DNA from 3 places in the Mesorhizobium sp. M1066 genome. Region 2 is predicted to be linked to each of the others. Evidence: riboswitches for the same ligand, from Rfam matches in the RefSeq annotation. Region 2 holds a riboswitch; each other region holds the start of a gene.
The links. A riboswitch is a leader RNA that binds a small molecule or an ion and turns the genes downstream of it on or off. The one in region 2 is predicted to bind cobalamin.

Region 1 (5,291 bases), on a different contig from region 2:
CTCGATGAAGATCGGCAAAGAGAACAAGGCCGAGATCGACCGCCGCGTGCGTCAGGCCGCCGAGATCCTGCAGCTGACCAAATATCTCGACCGCCTGCCCAAGGCGATGTCCGGCGGCCAGCGCCAGCGCGTCGCCATCGGCCGCGCCATCGTGCGCAATCCCAAGGTGTTCCTGTTCGACGAGCCGCTTTCGAACCTCGACGCGGCGCTTCGCGTCGCCACCCGCATCGAAATCGCCAAGCTCAAGGAATCGATGCCCAACACGACCATGATCTACGTCACCCACGATCAGGTCGAGGCGATGACGCTGGCCGACCGCATCGTGGTGCTCAAGGACGGCCATATCGAGCAGGTCGGCACGCCGATGGATCTCTACAAGAAGCCAGGCAATCTGTTCGTTGCCCAGTTCATCGGCTCGCCGGCCATGAACATCCTGCCCGCGACCATCGACAAGTCAGGCAATTCGACCGTCGTCAGCCATGTCGGCGGACGCAAGGCAACCGTGCCGATCGCAACGCCTGCTTCGGCGAAGGGTGCTGCGGTGAGCTTTGGCGTGCGGCCGGAGGACCTGATCATCGCCAGCGGCGCTGACTATCTGTTCGAGGGGACGGTCGACTATCTCGAGCAGCTCGGCGAGGTTCAGCTAGTCTATGTCGACATCGGTCGCGCCGACCTGCCGCTGGTGACCAAGCTGCCCGGCAATGTCGAGGTCAAGCGCGGCTCGACATTGCGGCTGAGCGCCAATGGCGAGGACCTGCATATCTTCGACGCTGACGGACGGTCGTTTGCCCTTCATGAGGCTGAAGCGAAGGCGGCCTGAGGCAGGACCGCGTCTTGGACGCAAAAAGAGCGGCGGGCTAGCCCCGCCGCTCTTTTGTTGAAGATTAGCTTCGGCTGTTAACGGCCGAAGAGATTCCGGTCGCTGCCCTGAGGGGCGGACTTCTCCACGTCGCCCGACGAATTGAGCAGCTTCTCGACGAGGCCACCGCTGTTGCGGACCGAGCTCGTATGCGCGCTGTCAACCGAAGTAACCGCAGGCTGACTGGCGCCATTGGAGCCAAAGTTGTCGCTGCCGGCGAACGCGCTGCCGGTGATGGCCAGAACGGCGGCGGCAGCAATAAGGATCTTGTTCATTTTAATCTCCTGAATTCTGGATTTCGCCAGGACGGCAGACACAGCTGCCGTCGCTTGCGAAATTGGCTGTTAGCGACCGAAGAGGTTACGGTCGCTGCCCTGAGCGGGCGTCTGGGCAGCCGGTTCCGAGGTCTTGGTGGAAGCCGTGTACGACTGGTCCACTGCGGCGGCAGGCTGGTTGGAGCCGTTCGAACCGTAGTTGTCGCTGCCGGCGAAAGCGCTGCCGGAGATGGCCAGAACGGCGGCGGCAATGAGGATCTTGTTCATCTTAAATACTCCTGAATGTCTGAATTTCGCCATGGCGGCGGGCGAGCCCGCCGTCGACTGGGAATCGGCTGTTAGTTGTTGCCGAAGAGGTTGCGGTCAGCACCCTGGGCAGGCGCCTGAGCAGCCGGTTCCGACTTCTTGGTCGAAGCGGTGTACGAGCTGTCGACAGCAGTGGCTGCCGCGGCGTTCGAACCGTAGTGGTCGCTACCAGCGAAGGCGCTGCCGGAAATGGCCAGAAGGGCTGCGGCAGTGAGAATGATCTTTTTCATTTTTGGTACTCCAGTATCGTCTTTTTTCCGTCCGTCTAGCGGCGTGTCTTTGGAAATGAAATCGCGTCGTTCGGACAGCCCCGATGTGGGAGGGCAGCCCCGTCTTTTCCAATCACGAAGTTGTTTCGTGTGGACCATGAATCTACACCTTGAAATTGTGCCAAGGGAGTCTAGAGATAGATTTTTCTTCTTTATATCAGCGTGTTAGGTTTAACCACCTAACGGATCACTGACTGTTTCAAAGGCCCAGCGTTCACACCGTCCTGCACGCACCGTCAACAGAAACGAACCGTTCGGTTCGATTTTAGAGCAAGCTAATAGTCACTTTTCGAAACCGTTAACCTTTTTTGACCCCGCCAAGGGATCCGATTCGGGGATATCGCAGCCGGCAAAATGGCCATCCGGGAGGTGGATTTCAGCCCGCGACGGTCTGCGGGAACGTTCGCATGCCGTGTCGCGCCGCATGGATACGATGTCGTTTTCATGCCGACGGCGCGCCCCCGATCGTGGTTAGATCATACCATCTCAGGTGCCGCTTCGTGACGACGAGGCGGAGAATTGGGAAGCCGGTCAGAATCCGGCGCTGCCCCCGCAACGGTGGTGGAGTTCAAGTCGCAACGGGAGACCACTGGGCAACTGCCTGGGAAGGTGTCGCGATGGTCCGCAAGGACAACTCCAGAGCCCGGAAACCAGCCCGAGATTGTTAGACTCGACTGATCGCGGTGGGCGGTCAAGAGGTGGATAGCGCATGTCTGGCACCTAGCCGGCCTGCGTTTCAATCCTTCCTCCATCACCACCAGTTCAGTCCTTAGAAACGAGGACAGGACATGGATACCCGCAACGACATGCTGAGGCTCCTGAAGGGGCGCCGGCAAGGCTTTTCGCTGGAGCAGCCCTTTTACACCGATCCGGACTACTTCAAGCTCGACATGGAGCTGATCTGGTATCGCGACTGGCTGTTCATCGGCCATGATTGCGAACTGCCGAAGCCGGGCAGCTACATCACCGTGCAGATCGGCGACTACCCGGTCGTCCTTGTCCGCGACCAGCACGGCAAGATCAACGCCTTCCACAATTCCTGCCGCCATCGCGGCAGCCGCGTGTGCAACGCGGAGAAGGGTACGGCGGCAAAGCTCGTCTGTCCGTATCATCAGTGGACCTATGAGCTGGACGGCCGCCTGCTGTTTGCCCGCCAGATGGCCGACGGTTTCGACAAGAGTGATTTCAGCCTGAAGCCGGTCGCCTGCGAGAGCGTCGGCGGCTACATCTTCATCTGCCTGGCCAAGGAACCGGCGGATTTCGCGCCGATGCGGGCGATGATCGAACCCTATCTTTTGCCGCACCGGTTGCGTGAAGCAAAGATCGCCTTCGAGAGCACGATCGTCGAGAAGGGCAACTGGAAGCTGGTCTGGGAAAACAACCGCGAGTGCTATCACTGCGCCGCCAATCATCCTGAGCTGTGCAAGACCTTCCCCGAGGCTCCGACCGTGACCGGCGTCAACGGCGCCGACAGCGACCCTGAAATGGTCGCGCACTGGGCCAAATGCGAGGCATCAGGCCTGCCGAGCAAATTCCGCATCGATCCGGCAGGGCAGTACCGCGCCACCCGCGCGCCCCTGCTGCGCGATGCCGTCAGCTACACCATGACGGGAAAACGGGCAGTCCAGAAGAACCTGTCCGACAGCGTTTCAACCGACCGCATCGGCTCCTTGCTGCTCTATCACTATCCGACGACCTGGAACCATATCCTCGGCGACCACGCCGTCACCTTCCGCGTGCTGCCGATCAGTGCCACGGAAACCGCGGTGACGACAAAATGGCTCGTCCACAAGGATGCGGTCGAAGGCGTCGACTACGATCTCGCTGAGCTTACCCATGTCTGGACCGAGACCAACGATCAGGACCGCCGCATCGTCGAGGAAAACGCCTTCGGCATCTTGTCGCCGGCCTACGAACCAGGCCCCTATTCGGAGCTGCATGAGGGCGGCGTGATCCAGTTCGTCGAGTGGTACGCGTCGTTCATCGGACCGCGCCTCGCAGAAGGCGACCGGCCGGCCCTGCGCAGCGTCGCCTAGCCCAGGGGACAGAGGATGAATGCGATGACGGACCTTGGCCTCTATCGCCATCTCGACCAGATGACGCCCTGGAACGACAGGCTGCAGGTGCTGGAAGTGATCGGCGTCAGTGACGAAGCGCCTGACGTGAAGACCTTCACCTTCCGCTCCGACAACCAGACCTGGTTCCGCTACAAGCCGGGCCAGTTCGTGACGCTGGAACTGCCGACATCGGACGGGCCGCTGATGCGCACCTACACGCTGTCGTCCTCGCCGTCGCGGCCGTTCTCGATCGCGGTGACGGTCAAGGCGCAGGCGGGCAGCACCGGTACGCGCTGGATGTTCGACCAACTGACGCCCGGTTCGCACGTCAAGGCCTATGGGCCGACCGGCGACTTTTCGCTGCACAGCCACCCGGCGGCCAAATATCTGTTCATTTCGGCCGGCTCCGGCGTGACGCCGATGATGTCGATGCTGCGCTGGTTGAACGACTGCGCGCCATGGACAGATGTCGGCTTCGTCAACTGTGCGCGCCGCCCGGAAGAGATCATTTTCCGCAAGGAACTTGAGCTGCTCGGCAGCCGCATGCCCGGCCTGTCGCTCGGCTTCATGATCGAGGAGCGGTCGAGCCGCGAGGGCTGGTTCGGCCATATGGGCCGCATCGACGCGATCCGGCTGCCATTGCTGGCGCCCGATTTCCGCGAGCGCGAGATCTTCTGCTGCGGCCCCGATCCCTTCATGCGCGCCGTGCGCGGCATGCTGGACGCCGCCGGCTTCGACATGGCTAAATACCATCAGGAAAGCTTCGCGGCGCCTGCCGTGGAGGAGATCCCGGCGCCGTTCTCGCCGCCGGCGGAAGACGGCGCCGCTGCTCCTGTCGAGGCCGTGACACCAATCCGTTTCTCGCTTTCCGATGTCGATGCCGAATGCGTCGCCGGCCAGACCGTGCTGCAGACGGCACGCGCCTCTGGGGTGCGGATTCCCGCCGCCTGCGAGTTCGGCCTGTGCGGTACCTGCAAGGTGAGGAAGGTCGCGGGCGACGTCGAGATGAGCCACAATGGCGGCATCCTCGATCACGAAATCGAGGACGGCTTTATCCTCGCCTGTTGCTCGAAGCCGCTTTCGGCGCTTGAAATCGAAGCGTGACCGGCTGCGCTCGCCCGGAGCCTGCGCCATCTTGCCAAAAACCCTGCAAATGGTTAGACGCCTGCAACGGTGGGGTTGACCGTAAGGCCCGAAGATCATCTCCGCGGCCTGCTCGGCGGGGGAGCAAATATGCGACAATCCGGCATCTATGCCATTGCCAGCAAGGATATCGTCTTTGAATCCTTCGACGGCGAAGCCGTCGTTCTTGACCTGACCACGGGCAAATATTTCGGCTTCTCTGATTCAGGCAGCAGACTTTGGGATGCACTGTCGTCCGGCGTGCCTGCCTCCGAACTGGTCGGCGCCGCGACCGGAATTGGCGCCCTCGATGCCGCCGCGATTGACGGCTTTGTCTCACAATTGCTCGAATTCGGTTTGCTGGCGGCCGTAACCGATGGCATGGCAAGACCGGTTCCAAGCG
Region 2 (5,291 bases):
GGCGGCCGGCCGCATTGGGGCAAGATGCACAGCCTGAAAGCGGCGGATCTGAAAAAGCTCTACCCGCGCTGGGACGATGCCATGGCGGTGCGCCGCGACGTCGATCCGCAAAACCGCTTCGTCTCGCCCTATATGGCCGGCCTGTTCGGCATCGAATGATGAGCACCTATTTTTCCACCCTGTCGGATGCGCTGAAGGAAGCCGGCATCTTCCAGCCCTGCCTGCTGCTCGATCGCGACCGGCTGGACGGCAACATTGCCCTGGTAAAGGAGAGACTGGATCCCGGCCTTGCTGTGCGGTTGGTCGACAAATCGCTCGCCTGCCTGCCGCTGCTTGCGCATATCGGCAAGGCGCTCGGCACCAATCATGTCATGACCTTCCATCCGCCGATCAGCGAGGCGGTGCTGAAGGCGTTTCCGGATGCCGATCTGCTGTATGGCAAGCCGATGCCTGTCGATGCGGCAAGGGCTGTGCTTTCGAGGGGCGTGGTCGACTGGTCGCGTGTCTGCTGGCTGATCGACAGCGAGGAGAGACTGGCGGAATATGGCGCCCTCGCTGGCGAACTCGGCATCGGCCTGCGCATCGCTTTCGAGATCGATGTCGGGCTGCATCGCGGCGGGTTCGCCAATCCTGAGGCCTTGTCGAAGGCGTTGAGCGCGTTGCCGGCCCGGCTGCATTGCGAAGGCGTCATGGCCTACGAGGCGCATGCGCCGCTCATTCCCGGCCTTTTCGGCGGACCGGCAAAGGCATTGGCCAAGGCGTCGGCGCAGGCCTCGGCGTTCGTCGCCTGTCTCGGCGCCGACCAGCGCCGTATCCTGAACATCGGCGGCAGCAAGACCGCGCTGCTTCATCATGGCGGCATGGCCAACGAGGTCTCGATGGGCTCGGCCTTCGTGCTGCCCAGTGATTTCGATACGCCAGGCCTCGACGGCTTCCAGCCGGCGGCCTTCATCGCCACGCCGATCTTGAAAATGGTCGAGCCGATGCTGCCTGGCCCGCCGGCCGTCACCCGCCTGCTGCAGGCGCTCGGCCGCTTCCCGCGCAAGGGCTGCTATCTCTATGGCGGCAAGTGGATGGCCGAGCCCGTCTTCCCCGAAGGCATGAAGGCGAACGGGCTGCTCGGCCTGTCCTCCAACCAGCAATTCATGGGCTTGCCCGCCGACGCGACCGCAAAACCCGGCGACTACGCGTTTCTAAGGCCGACGCAGAGCGAAGCCGTGCTGCAGCAGTTCGGGTCGATCGCTGTGTTTTCCGGCGGCGGGATAGTCGATCGCTGGCCGGCGCTGCCGATGGCCTGACCGACTACGCCTTCACCGGTATCCAGATCTCCAGCCCGCCATTGCCGCTGCGTGGGTCGAACTCAGGGCCGTAGCGTTCGAATTCCGGCGCATCCGATATCTCGTGGCCGGAAGCCGGCAGCCATTTGTTCCAGATCGTATTGACCGTGCGGCGGATGGTCGAGATGTGTTCGCGGTGGGCAAAGACCGCATATTTCTGCGCCGGCACCCGCACCCGGCTGAATTCCCTCGGCAGGTCGGAAAAATCAGACACTTCGACGCCGGCGATGTAGTCGAAATTGCCGGCATCGTCGCCGTTGACGCAGACGCCATAGGCGACATCGCCGGTCTCGCCCGGAATGTTGCCGATATAGGGGCCGAAGCGCTGCCATTGCATCGGAATGGCGGCGCTGGTTTCGCAGCTGTAGCGTTCGCCGAGGCCGGCGATCAGGAACGGCCGGCTGGTCTCGAAACGCGGTGGTTCGAGATTGGTGAGGAAGGACTGGTCCATCAGGATCGGCTCCACGAGGTCGAGCTTGTCGAGTGTGCCTTGCGCGCGCACCAGTTCCGGCGTGGTGCCGAACTGATCGCGGAAGGCACGGGTGAACGCCTCATGCGAGTTGTAGCCGGCGTCGAGCGCGACGGAGAGAATGTCGGGCGCCCCGCCGGCCAGCTTGCGCGCCGCCTCGGTGAGCCGGCGTGAGCGCATGTAGCCCATCACCGAGCGGCCCGTGGCAGCGCCGAAAGCCCGCGTCACATGAAAACGCGACACGCCGCTGCTTTGCGCGATATCGTCAAGCGAGATCGCCTCCGGCAGATGACTTTCGACGAACCACAGCGCTTTCTCGGTCGGGTTCATTTTGCTCCTCGCATTGGCCAGATCATCCTGCCGTTTCCTGGCGCGGCCAGTTTGATCGAAATTGCGCATCCCGCGCAATCGAACCGATCCCGTCACAGTCGCACACCGATATGGCACAGCGGTCGAGCGCCCCTTGCCGCCGACGAGCCAAATTCGGCAGGCTTCGCTTGACAGCGCCAGGCGGCATCCTCTAAATGCGTAATATTATTACATATCGAGAGCGTGAAATGCATGTTTCCCCTAGCCGGTCCACCACTCCGTCCGAGAAATCCATTGCGAAGCGATTGGGGGAAATCTACGCTGAAGCGGTGATGGTCCCCGAGTCGAAAGGCGAGGGGTGAAAAGGGAACACGGTGAGATCCCCAGGGGTCGAGGCCGTGGCTGCCCCCGCAACTGTAAGCGGCGAGCAAAATCCGTGAATGCCACTGGCCGGCAAGGCTGGGAAGGCAGGATGGCGCAACGACCCGCGAGCCAGGAGACCTGCCATCACTGAGTTGACCGGACGGGGTGTGCCGGGAGGAAACGCGAATCCCGGTCTTGTCGGCCGCTTCGCCAGCTTCCTTCCGTCGCCAGTTTTGGAAAGTGACGGAAAGTTGGACGGCTCTATCGATCATCGCATCATCGTGTGCACGCTTTGCCATCCCGGCAATCTGGCGGGCAGCCGATGACCGTAGCGCTTCTCGAAGCACATGACCTCTGCGCCATGGCCAATGGGCGGGATCTGGTTCAGGCGGTCAGCTTCTCGGTGGCCGCTGGCGATCGCCTAGCCATCATCGGTCCCAACGGCGCCGGCAAGACGACGCTGCTGCGCATGCTGTCGGGCATGCTGCGGCCAAGTTCCGGCGAGGTGAAGCTCGGCGGGCGGCGGCTGGACGGGATTTCGGCTGCCGAGCGGGCACTGCATATCGCCGTGGTCGGCCAGACCGACCAGCCCGATCCGCGGCTGGCGGTGATCGACTATGTCGAGCTTGGCCGGGTCCCGCACGCTCGGTTACGGCGCAGGAGCGAGGAGCGTGACATTGTCGTCGATGCGCTGCGCCGGACCGGACTGCTGCCGCTGCTTGGCCGCACCATCGGCTCGCTGTCGGGCGGCGAGCGCCAGCGCGCCCAACTGGCCCGCGCCATCGCCCAGCAGCCAAAGATACTGTTCCTCGACGAGCCGACCAACCATCTCGACCCGCGCGCCCGCGGCGAACTGCTCGACCTCGTGGCAGGCTTCGAGATGACGGTGATCGCGGTGCTGCACGATCTGGCGCTGGTGGCACCGTTCGCCACCAGGGTGGCGGTGATGAACCATGCCCGTCTGCAAGCGCTCGCCGCACCGCGCGAAGCGCTGACCCAAAAGCTGATTCGCGAAATTTTCGGCATCGATGTGCTGCGTCTGCGCCATCCGACCGAAGACCGCGAACTGACGGTGTTCGATGTTCCGAACCGTGCCGCGCCGCCATCCTGATTGAAGCCGTCCCATATCGATCATCCCGTCCACAGGAGCAAACCCTTGAAACGCCTTGCTTTTTCGCTTGCCTTCTCGCTGCTGGCCTCGACAGCCCTGGCCTTCCCGGTGACCGTCGACAGCTGCGGCAAGCCGCTGACCTTCGATGCGCCGCCGAAGCGCGCGGTCATCCAGGATCTCAACATGGCCGAGATGGCTTTCGCGCTGAAACTGCAGCCGTCGATCGTCGGCCTGACCGGCATCACCGGATGGTACAAGGTGGGTCCCGAATTCAAGGCCGAGCAGGGTTCGATCCCGGAACTGGCGCCGAAATATCCGACGCTCGAAAACCTCGTCGCGGTCGAGCCCGATTTTTTCTTCGCCGGCTGGTATTATGGCATGAAGCCGGGTGGTGAAGTGACGCCCGACACGCTTGCTCCGCACGGCATCAAGACGCTGGTGCTGACGGAAAGCTGCGTCCATCTCGACAAGAGCCGCCCCGCCGCCTCGATGGACCTGCTCTATGGCGACGTCGAGAAACTGGGCAAGATCTTCGGCAAGGAGACAGAGGCTGAAAAGCTTGTCTCCGGCTGGAAGACGCGGCTCGCCGACATCACCGCCAAGGTCGGCAGCGCCAAGGGAACGCGGGTGTTCCTCTATGATTCCGGCGAGGACAAGCCGTTCACCGCAGGCAAGTTCGCCATCCCCAGCGCCATGATATCAGCCGCCGGCGGCGACAACATCATGGCCGACATGGACACCAGCTGGGGCAACACGGACTGGGAAACGGTGGCGTCGCGCAATCCGCAATTCCTCATCCTGCTCGATTACCAGGACGGTGGCGGCTACAGGAAGCTGCTCGATTTCCTGAAGGCGCATCCGGCCATGAAAGAGACGGACGCGGTCAAGAACGAGCGCTTCGTCGCGCTTCGCTATGCCGAACTGACTCCCGGCCCGGCCAACATCGAAGCGATCGACAAGCTCGCCAAGGCCATGCATCCGGAAGCGTTTTGATGCCTGTCGCCCAAAAGTGCGCAGCGGTTTTGGGGCAACGACATGCATGAACAAAAGATCCTGGAAGTGCGTCGCACGCGTCCTGACAGACACGACGCATTTCCAGGCTTGCGCCATCCGGCATTTGCACTGGCCATGCTGGTGGGAGCGGCGGCGATCGCCGCTCTCGCTTTGCTGTCGATCGCCTACGGCTCGACGCTGATCCCGCTGACCGACATCGTTGCCTCCCTTGGTCGTGCAGTCGGCTTCAGCGGGCACGACGTGGCCGGGCCGGTCGGCAAGATCGTCGTCGACCTGCGGCTGCCGCGCACGATCCTGGCCATCTGCGTCGGGGCCGGTCTCGGCGTCGTCGGTGCGCTGCTGCAGACGGTGACCCGCAACGACCTTGCCGATCCGTTCCTGTTCGGCCTGTCCTCGGGCGCCGCCGCGGGTGCGGTTTCCGTTATCACCGTCTTCGGCGACAGTTTCGGCATCTGGACATTGCCGGTCGCGGCCTTCACCGGCGGCATATTGGCTGCCGGTGTCGTGCTGCTGCTGGTGGCGCGGGTGAGGGGGCAAGGCCCGGAGCGGCTGATCCTTGCCGGCCTTGCCGTGTCCTTCATGTTCACCGCCTTGACCAACTATCTTGTCTTTGCCGGCGATCAGCGCGCCGCCCACTCCGTGCTGTTCTGGACCATGGGCGGCCTTGGCCTGGCGCGCTGGGATAATA
Region 3 (5,291 bases), on a different contig from region 2:
CTCCGCACCAGCGCGCTCATATTCGCCGGGCCGCCCTCGCGGAAATAGTCGAGCAGGCCATCGAGCTCCTCGCGCGGCAGCGTCGAGGCTTCGATCAGGCGCAGATCCTCGTCGCGGCATTCGCCGGGCAGCAGCGCCAGCTTTATGCCGTGTGCGCGGGCGGTCGAGGCAAGCTGGTCGCAGCCGTAGCGCCACCAGTCGTAGCCGCCGAGGATGCGCACGAGGATGATTTTGGCGTGGCGGGCGACGCTGTCGACCCAGAGGTCGACGGACATCGGATGGCGCAAGTCGCGAAGAGCAGCCAGCCGCATCGAGGGCAGGTGTTCCGCATCGGCCTTCCAGGCTGCCGCCAGTCCGGCGAGATCGCTGTCGGTGAAGGACAGGGCCACGATATCCGCCGGCGTCTGCCGCAGATCGACCGGCTCGGCGAGGTCGTCGAGCGAGGCGGATGTCGTGGTGAGGATGTGCATCGCAACCCGTGTCCGAGATCAGCCGGCGAGTATACGCTCGATCGCCGGGCGGTTCAGCCCCTTCAGGCCGATGACGACGAGGCGCGAACGGCGGTCGTCCTGCGCCGTCCAGGCGCGGTCATAGTAATGATTGACGCGCGGCCCGACAGCCTGCAGCAAGAGCCGCATCGGCTTGCCACCGACCTCGACGAAGCCTTTTACACGCAGCACGTTCTCTTCTTCGGCGACGGTGGCGACGCGCTTTGCCAACTCGTCCGGATTGGCGATCGAGGCAATGTCGACGATGAAGGTGTCGAAGTCGTCATGCTCATGGTCGAATGCGCCGTCATGGTGGGACTTGCGGTTTTCGATGTCGTCCTCGACGGCGAGACCGAGCCCGAGCAGCACCGAGGGATCGACCTTGCCATGCGACGTCGGCACGATCTTCACCGCGCGGGCGGAATGTTCGTTGATGATGGCGTTGGCGCGGGCGGTGCCGGCGGCGTCCATCAGGTCGCTCTTCGACAGGATGATCAGGTCGGCGCAGGCGATCTGATCCTCGAACACTTCTTCCACCGGATCGTCATGGTCGAGCGTCTCGTCCCCGGCGCGCTGCGCCTGCAAGGCGTCCATGTCGTTGGCGACGCGGCCTTCGGCCAGCGCCGGGCCGTCGACCACGGCGATGACGCCATCGACTGTGACGCGGCTCTTCACGCTCGGCCACTGGAAGGCCTGGACCAGCGGCTTGGGCAGCGCCAGGCCCGAGGTTTCGATCAGGATATGGTCGACCCTCGGCGTCAGCGACAGGATCTTGTCAAGCGCCGGCACGAAATCGTCGGCGACGGTGCAGCAGATGCAGCCATTGGCCAGTTCGACGATGTTTTCCTCCGGGCAGGTGTCGATGCCGCAGCCCTTCAAAATCTCGCCGTCGATGCCGATGTCGCCGAATTCGTTGACGATGATGGCAATGCGTTTGCCGCCGGCGTTTTCCAGGAGATGGCGGACCAGCGTCGTCTTGCCGGCGCCGAGGAAGCCGGTGACGACGGTGCAGGGAACGCGCGAGACGGAAGCAGTCATGGTCAATCCTTCAGCAGGTCTAGGGGAGGGATGCGGGCAACGAGGCCGCGCTTCAGGCTATCGGGACGGCCACGCCACGGGATCAGGCCGTCGGTCGAGGTGGCGAAAAGCTTGGCACCCGTGATGAGGTCGGCGCCGCTGGTCGCTGTCAGGTCGCCGAAGACATAACTCCAGCAACCGTCGCGCAGGATGGCGGCGCTCAGGCGGCGCTTGCAATTGCCGAGGCATTCGACGCTGCGGATGCGGATGTTATCGCCAGATGCGGCGCGGCGCGTGTCGTCCGCCAGCAATTCGCCGGCGCGGGGATGAGCGTCGGCGCCGGTCTCATCGCGGCAGGAGGCGCAGACGATGATGGTGACGCCGGCCAAGGCATCATCATGGCCGGACGAAATATCCGCTGTGCCAGCCGAAAAACTGCTGTCGTGGTCCAAAGATCGGGCTCCTTGCCCGGAAACCCGCCGGGCGATCGGATTCTAAAGTCGCAGACGGCAGGTCTCCTGGCTCGCGGGTCATCGCCTTGGTAGCCGCCTTCCCGGGAACTCCCCAGTGGCTTTCGGCCTTGGCTCTTCGCTTACAGTTGCGGGGACAGCCGCGGATTTGGGATTTTGCCCCGCACCGCATTCCCTCTTAGCTCTTGCCGTTGCGGGCAAGAGACCATCTGAACCGGATTTAGGCTTTTGCGGGCAGCGGTGTCAACGCAACGCAGGGGCAATCTGAAATCAGGGGCGGGGACGCTTCACTACCACTGACCGCTCTTCGCGAATGCCATCTTCGTTGTTGGAATCAGGAAAAGCTGTAACGAAAGCCGTCAGAAGGATATCTCCATCTTGCCGGTCCAGCCATCCGGCGCTGTCACCCACATCGAAGTAAATGCCATCAACTTTGAAGCCAAATGTGTCTCCAGCAGGTCTAGGGTAGCGTTTTCGGATTGCCTGCGCATGTACGTCCCATGAAAAGGACGAAATCCTATCGAGGCACTCCTGCACCTCTTGGGTCAGCCTGGCTTTGATATCCATTGTTTATCCGCTAGCCTGTGTACGTTGGCTCAATTGTTATCTCCCGGCAACGCAAGGATGACCTGACGCAGCGCCTGGTACCCGTCGCCGTGGTGCCAGTCCTGATCAACGAGGAGCTCTTGACCTTCCGGCCAAGTTTCGTTGTCCAGGAGAATTTCGTTGCCGACCAGTGCTCCGCCATAGCTCGCCAGGAATATCCGGATGAAATGACTGCCAGGGCGAACCTTAGCCGTGAACAGTTTTTTCAAGCGGGCATAAAACGCTGGATATGTCCGGTTGAGAGTGCATTCCACTGCAGCCTGTGTGATCACAGGTCCACCGTAGATCTTCCAGCCAGCATCATTCCGTTGCCAGAATGCAATCTCGGCTTGCATGTTCTCGCAAACATGCTCCGCAAGGCCCTCGATCAGCACATGAAATACACCGATCAGGAATTTTCCGAATGCTTGGAAAATCGCCTGTTCACGCGTGTCGCCCAGTCCAACAAAAGATTCGATGACCGGCTGAGTGCCTAGCAACGGTGAGAAGACGTAGATTTCGAGAACAAGCCTGCGACCCGAGCCTGACGGCTCCTTGTCGAAAACTTGGGCTTCAAAGCGCAGGTCTTCCAGTTCAATCCTGACATCGTTCTGTCCACGGATGGCGCTGATCCCATGCGCAATCAACGCTTCGTGAATCAGGTCGAGAACCTCTTGCGATGCCATCATTGAACCTAGGCCGACAAAACTCCCTCAAACGGCTGCAGCCGACGGCTGATGTCAAGAGCGCCCGTCGCTGATCACGCTCAGCAGCGCCGGACCCAAATCCCCGGCAGGCGTCACTTCGATGCGTTCGAGACCGAGCCAGCCCTGCATCTGCTTCAATTCCTCGAACAGCTCTGCAGCGGTTTCAGGCGGCGCGCCAGCCTCCGCATAGGCCGCATGGACGCGCAGCACGCTGGCCGGACGGTCGGCCTTGAGGTCGACGCGTGCCACGATCCTGTCGCCGAGCAGGAACGGCAGGACATAATAGCCGTATTGCCGCTTGTCGGCCGGCGTGTAGATTTCGATGCGGTAGTGGAAGTCGAACAGCCGCTCGGTGCGCGAACGCTCGAAGACGACCGGATCGAAGGGTGCCAGCAGGGCGCGGGCCCCGACTTTGCGCGGCAGGCGGGCATCCCGGTGAAGATAGGCCGGCTTGTCCCAGCCTTCGACACGCACCGGCAGCAACTCGCCCGTTTCAACCAGTTCCTCCAACCGGCCTTTCATATCGGCCGGCGACAGGCGGAAATAATCGCGCAAATCGCCTGAAGTGCCCACGCCGTGGGCGCGGGCGGAAATGCGCAGCAATTCGCGGTGCGCGTCCTCAGGCGTCGGCACCGGGAGGTCGAGGACCGCCTGCGGCAGCACGCGCTCGGGCAGATCATAGAAACGCTCGAACCCGCGACGGTGCGCCGTGGTGATGCGGCCGGCCCAGAACAGCCATTCGAAGGCGTGCTTGGCATGGCTCCAGCCCCACCAGCCGCCCGAGCCTTTCTGGCCCTCCAGCGCGGAAGCGGCGATCGGGCCGCGCTCGGCGACCTGACGGTAGATCTCTTCGATATAGGAAGCGTGTTCGCGGCCCCATTTGGCGAGCCCCAGATACATTTCCTCGCCGCGCTCGGCGCGCTGCATGCGCCAGCGCATCAGCGGGTATGTCTCGACCGGCAGGAAGGAGGCCTCGTGCGCCCAGTATTCGAAAACCGTGCGCTTGCGCGTCACGGCCGCGTTGTCGAGCAGCGAGAACGGGTAGGGGCCAAGGCGCGAATAGAGCGGCATATAATGAGCGCGCACCACCGCGCTGACGGAATCGATCTGCAGCAGGCCGGTGCGGGAGAGGGTGCGAGCAAAATGCCGGCGGTCGGGCGTACCGGTCGGGCGGGGATCGAGAAACCCCTGGGCGGCAAGCGCGATGCGACGGGCCGTGGGGAGCGAGATCTTTTCCTTCATGCAGGCATCACTTTGAAGTGTTTTGACCGAGGGTCGAATGGCTGATTCCAACCCATGCTAGCAGGGTTTTGGCGGCATCCATGTCAGGAGAGAAAAGTGGAGTGAAAAGCGAAGGAAATCAAACAGGAGCGGATCGGACCAGTTTGCCGCGATATGCCGTCCAGGTCGGTGTTTTGAACAAGGTTTGACTTGCTTCGCTGGAAGTGCTGCGCTAACCCTCGCCGCGTTGCAGCATAGGCCCTTAAAACGGTTCAGCGGTTAAACTGTCACGCTTCCGCATTAGGGTCCGGTGCTGTAATCAAAGTGGATTGGCACCAACGGAAAGCCGAGCATGAACGCACTCTTGAGCTCATACCTGCCCATCGTCCTGTTCATAGGCGTGGCGCTGGTTGTCGGCCTGGCGCTGCTGGCCGCGCCCTTCCTGGTGGCCTACCGCAATCCCGATCCCGAAAAGCTTTCCGCCTACGAGTGCGGTTTCAACTCGTTCGACGACGCGCGCATGAAGTTCGATATCCGCTTCTACCTGGTGTCGATCCTGTTCATCATCTTCGACCTGGAAGTGGCCTTCCTGTTTCCGTGGGCGGTGTCGTTTTCGAAGATCGGCATGCTCGGTTTCTGGTCGATGATGGTGTTTTTGGCGGTGCTGACCATCGGCTTTGCCTATGAATGGAAAAAAGGAGCGCTGGAATGGGATTGAACGACAGTTCAGGCACCCTCGTCGCGCCGAAGCCCAAGGGCATCATCGATCCCAACACCGGCAGGCCGGTAGGGGAGGACGATCC

Region 1: linked by a shared signal. The riboswitch ahead of NKH52_RS23375 (aromatic ring-hydroxylating oxygenase subunit alpha) and the one ahead of NKH52_RS29055 (ABC transporter ATP-binding protein) in region 2 are both predicted to bind cobalamin.
Region 3: linked by a shared signal. The riboswitch ahead of NKH52_RS21585 (DUF1636 family protein) and the one ahead of NKH52_RS29055 (ABC transporter ATP-binding protein) in region 2 are both predicted to bind cobalamin.

What each region holds. Positions count from the first base shown of each region.
Region 1 covers NZ_JAMYMR010000022.1:12,829-18,119, forward strand. Annotated here, with positions in the region: gene NKH52_RS23355 (ABC transporter ATP-binding protein) at 1-820, shown strand, start outside; gene NKH52_RS23360 (DUF680 domain-containing protein) at 898-1,134, opposite strand; gene NKH52_RS23365 (DUF680 domain-containing protein) at 1,204-1,401, opposite strand; gene NKH52_RS23370 (DUF680 domain-containing protein) at 1,473-1,670, opposite strand; cobalamin riboswitch at 2,181-2,382, shown strand; gene NKH52_RS23375 (aromatic ring-hydroxylating oxygenase subunit alpha) at 2,498-3,745, shown strand; gene NKH52_RS23380 (FAD-binding oxidoreductase) at 3,770-4,870, shown strand; gene NKH52_RS23385 (PqqD family protein) at 5,000-5,291, shown strand, end outside.
Region 2 covers NZ_JAMYMR010000037.1:19,829-25,119, forward strand. Annotated here, with positions in the region: gene NKH52_RS29040 (D-arabinono-1,4-lactone oxidase) at 1-159, shown strand, start outside; gene NKH52_RS29045 (DSD1 family PLP-dependent enzyme) at 159-1,298, shown strand; gene NKH52_RS29050 (AraC family transcriptional regulator) at 1,303-2,136, opposite strand; cobalamin riboswitch at 2,432-2,638, shown strand; gene NKH52_RS29055 (ABC transporter ATP-binding protein) at 2,801-3,589, shown strand; gene NKH52_RS29060 (ABC transporter substrate-binding protein) at 3,635-4,582, shown strand; gene NKH52_RS29065 (FecCD family ABC transporter permease) at 4,718-5,291, shown strand, end outside.
Region 3 covers NZ_JAMYMR010000018.1:92,374-97,664, forward strand. Annotated here, with positions in the region: gene NKH52_RS21575 (cobaltochelatase subunit CobN) at 1-470, opposite strand, end outside; gene cobW (cobalamin biosynthesis protein CobW) at 489-1,526, opposite strand; gene NKH52_RS21585 (DUF1636 family protein) at 1,529-1,957, opposite strand; cobalamin riboswitch at 1,997-2,200, opposite strand; gene NKH52_RS21590 (hypothetical protein) at 2,246-2,542, opposite strand; gene NKH52_RS21595 (DUF6348 family protein) at 2,572-3,249, opposite strand; gene NKH52_RS21600 (winged helix-turn-helix domain-containing protein) at 3,301-4,509, opposite strand; gene NKH52_RS21605 (NADH-quinone oxidoreductase subunit A) at 4,841-5,206, shown strand; gene NKH52_RS21610 (NuoB/complex I 20 kDa subunit family protein) at 5,197-5,291, shown strand, end outside.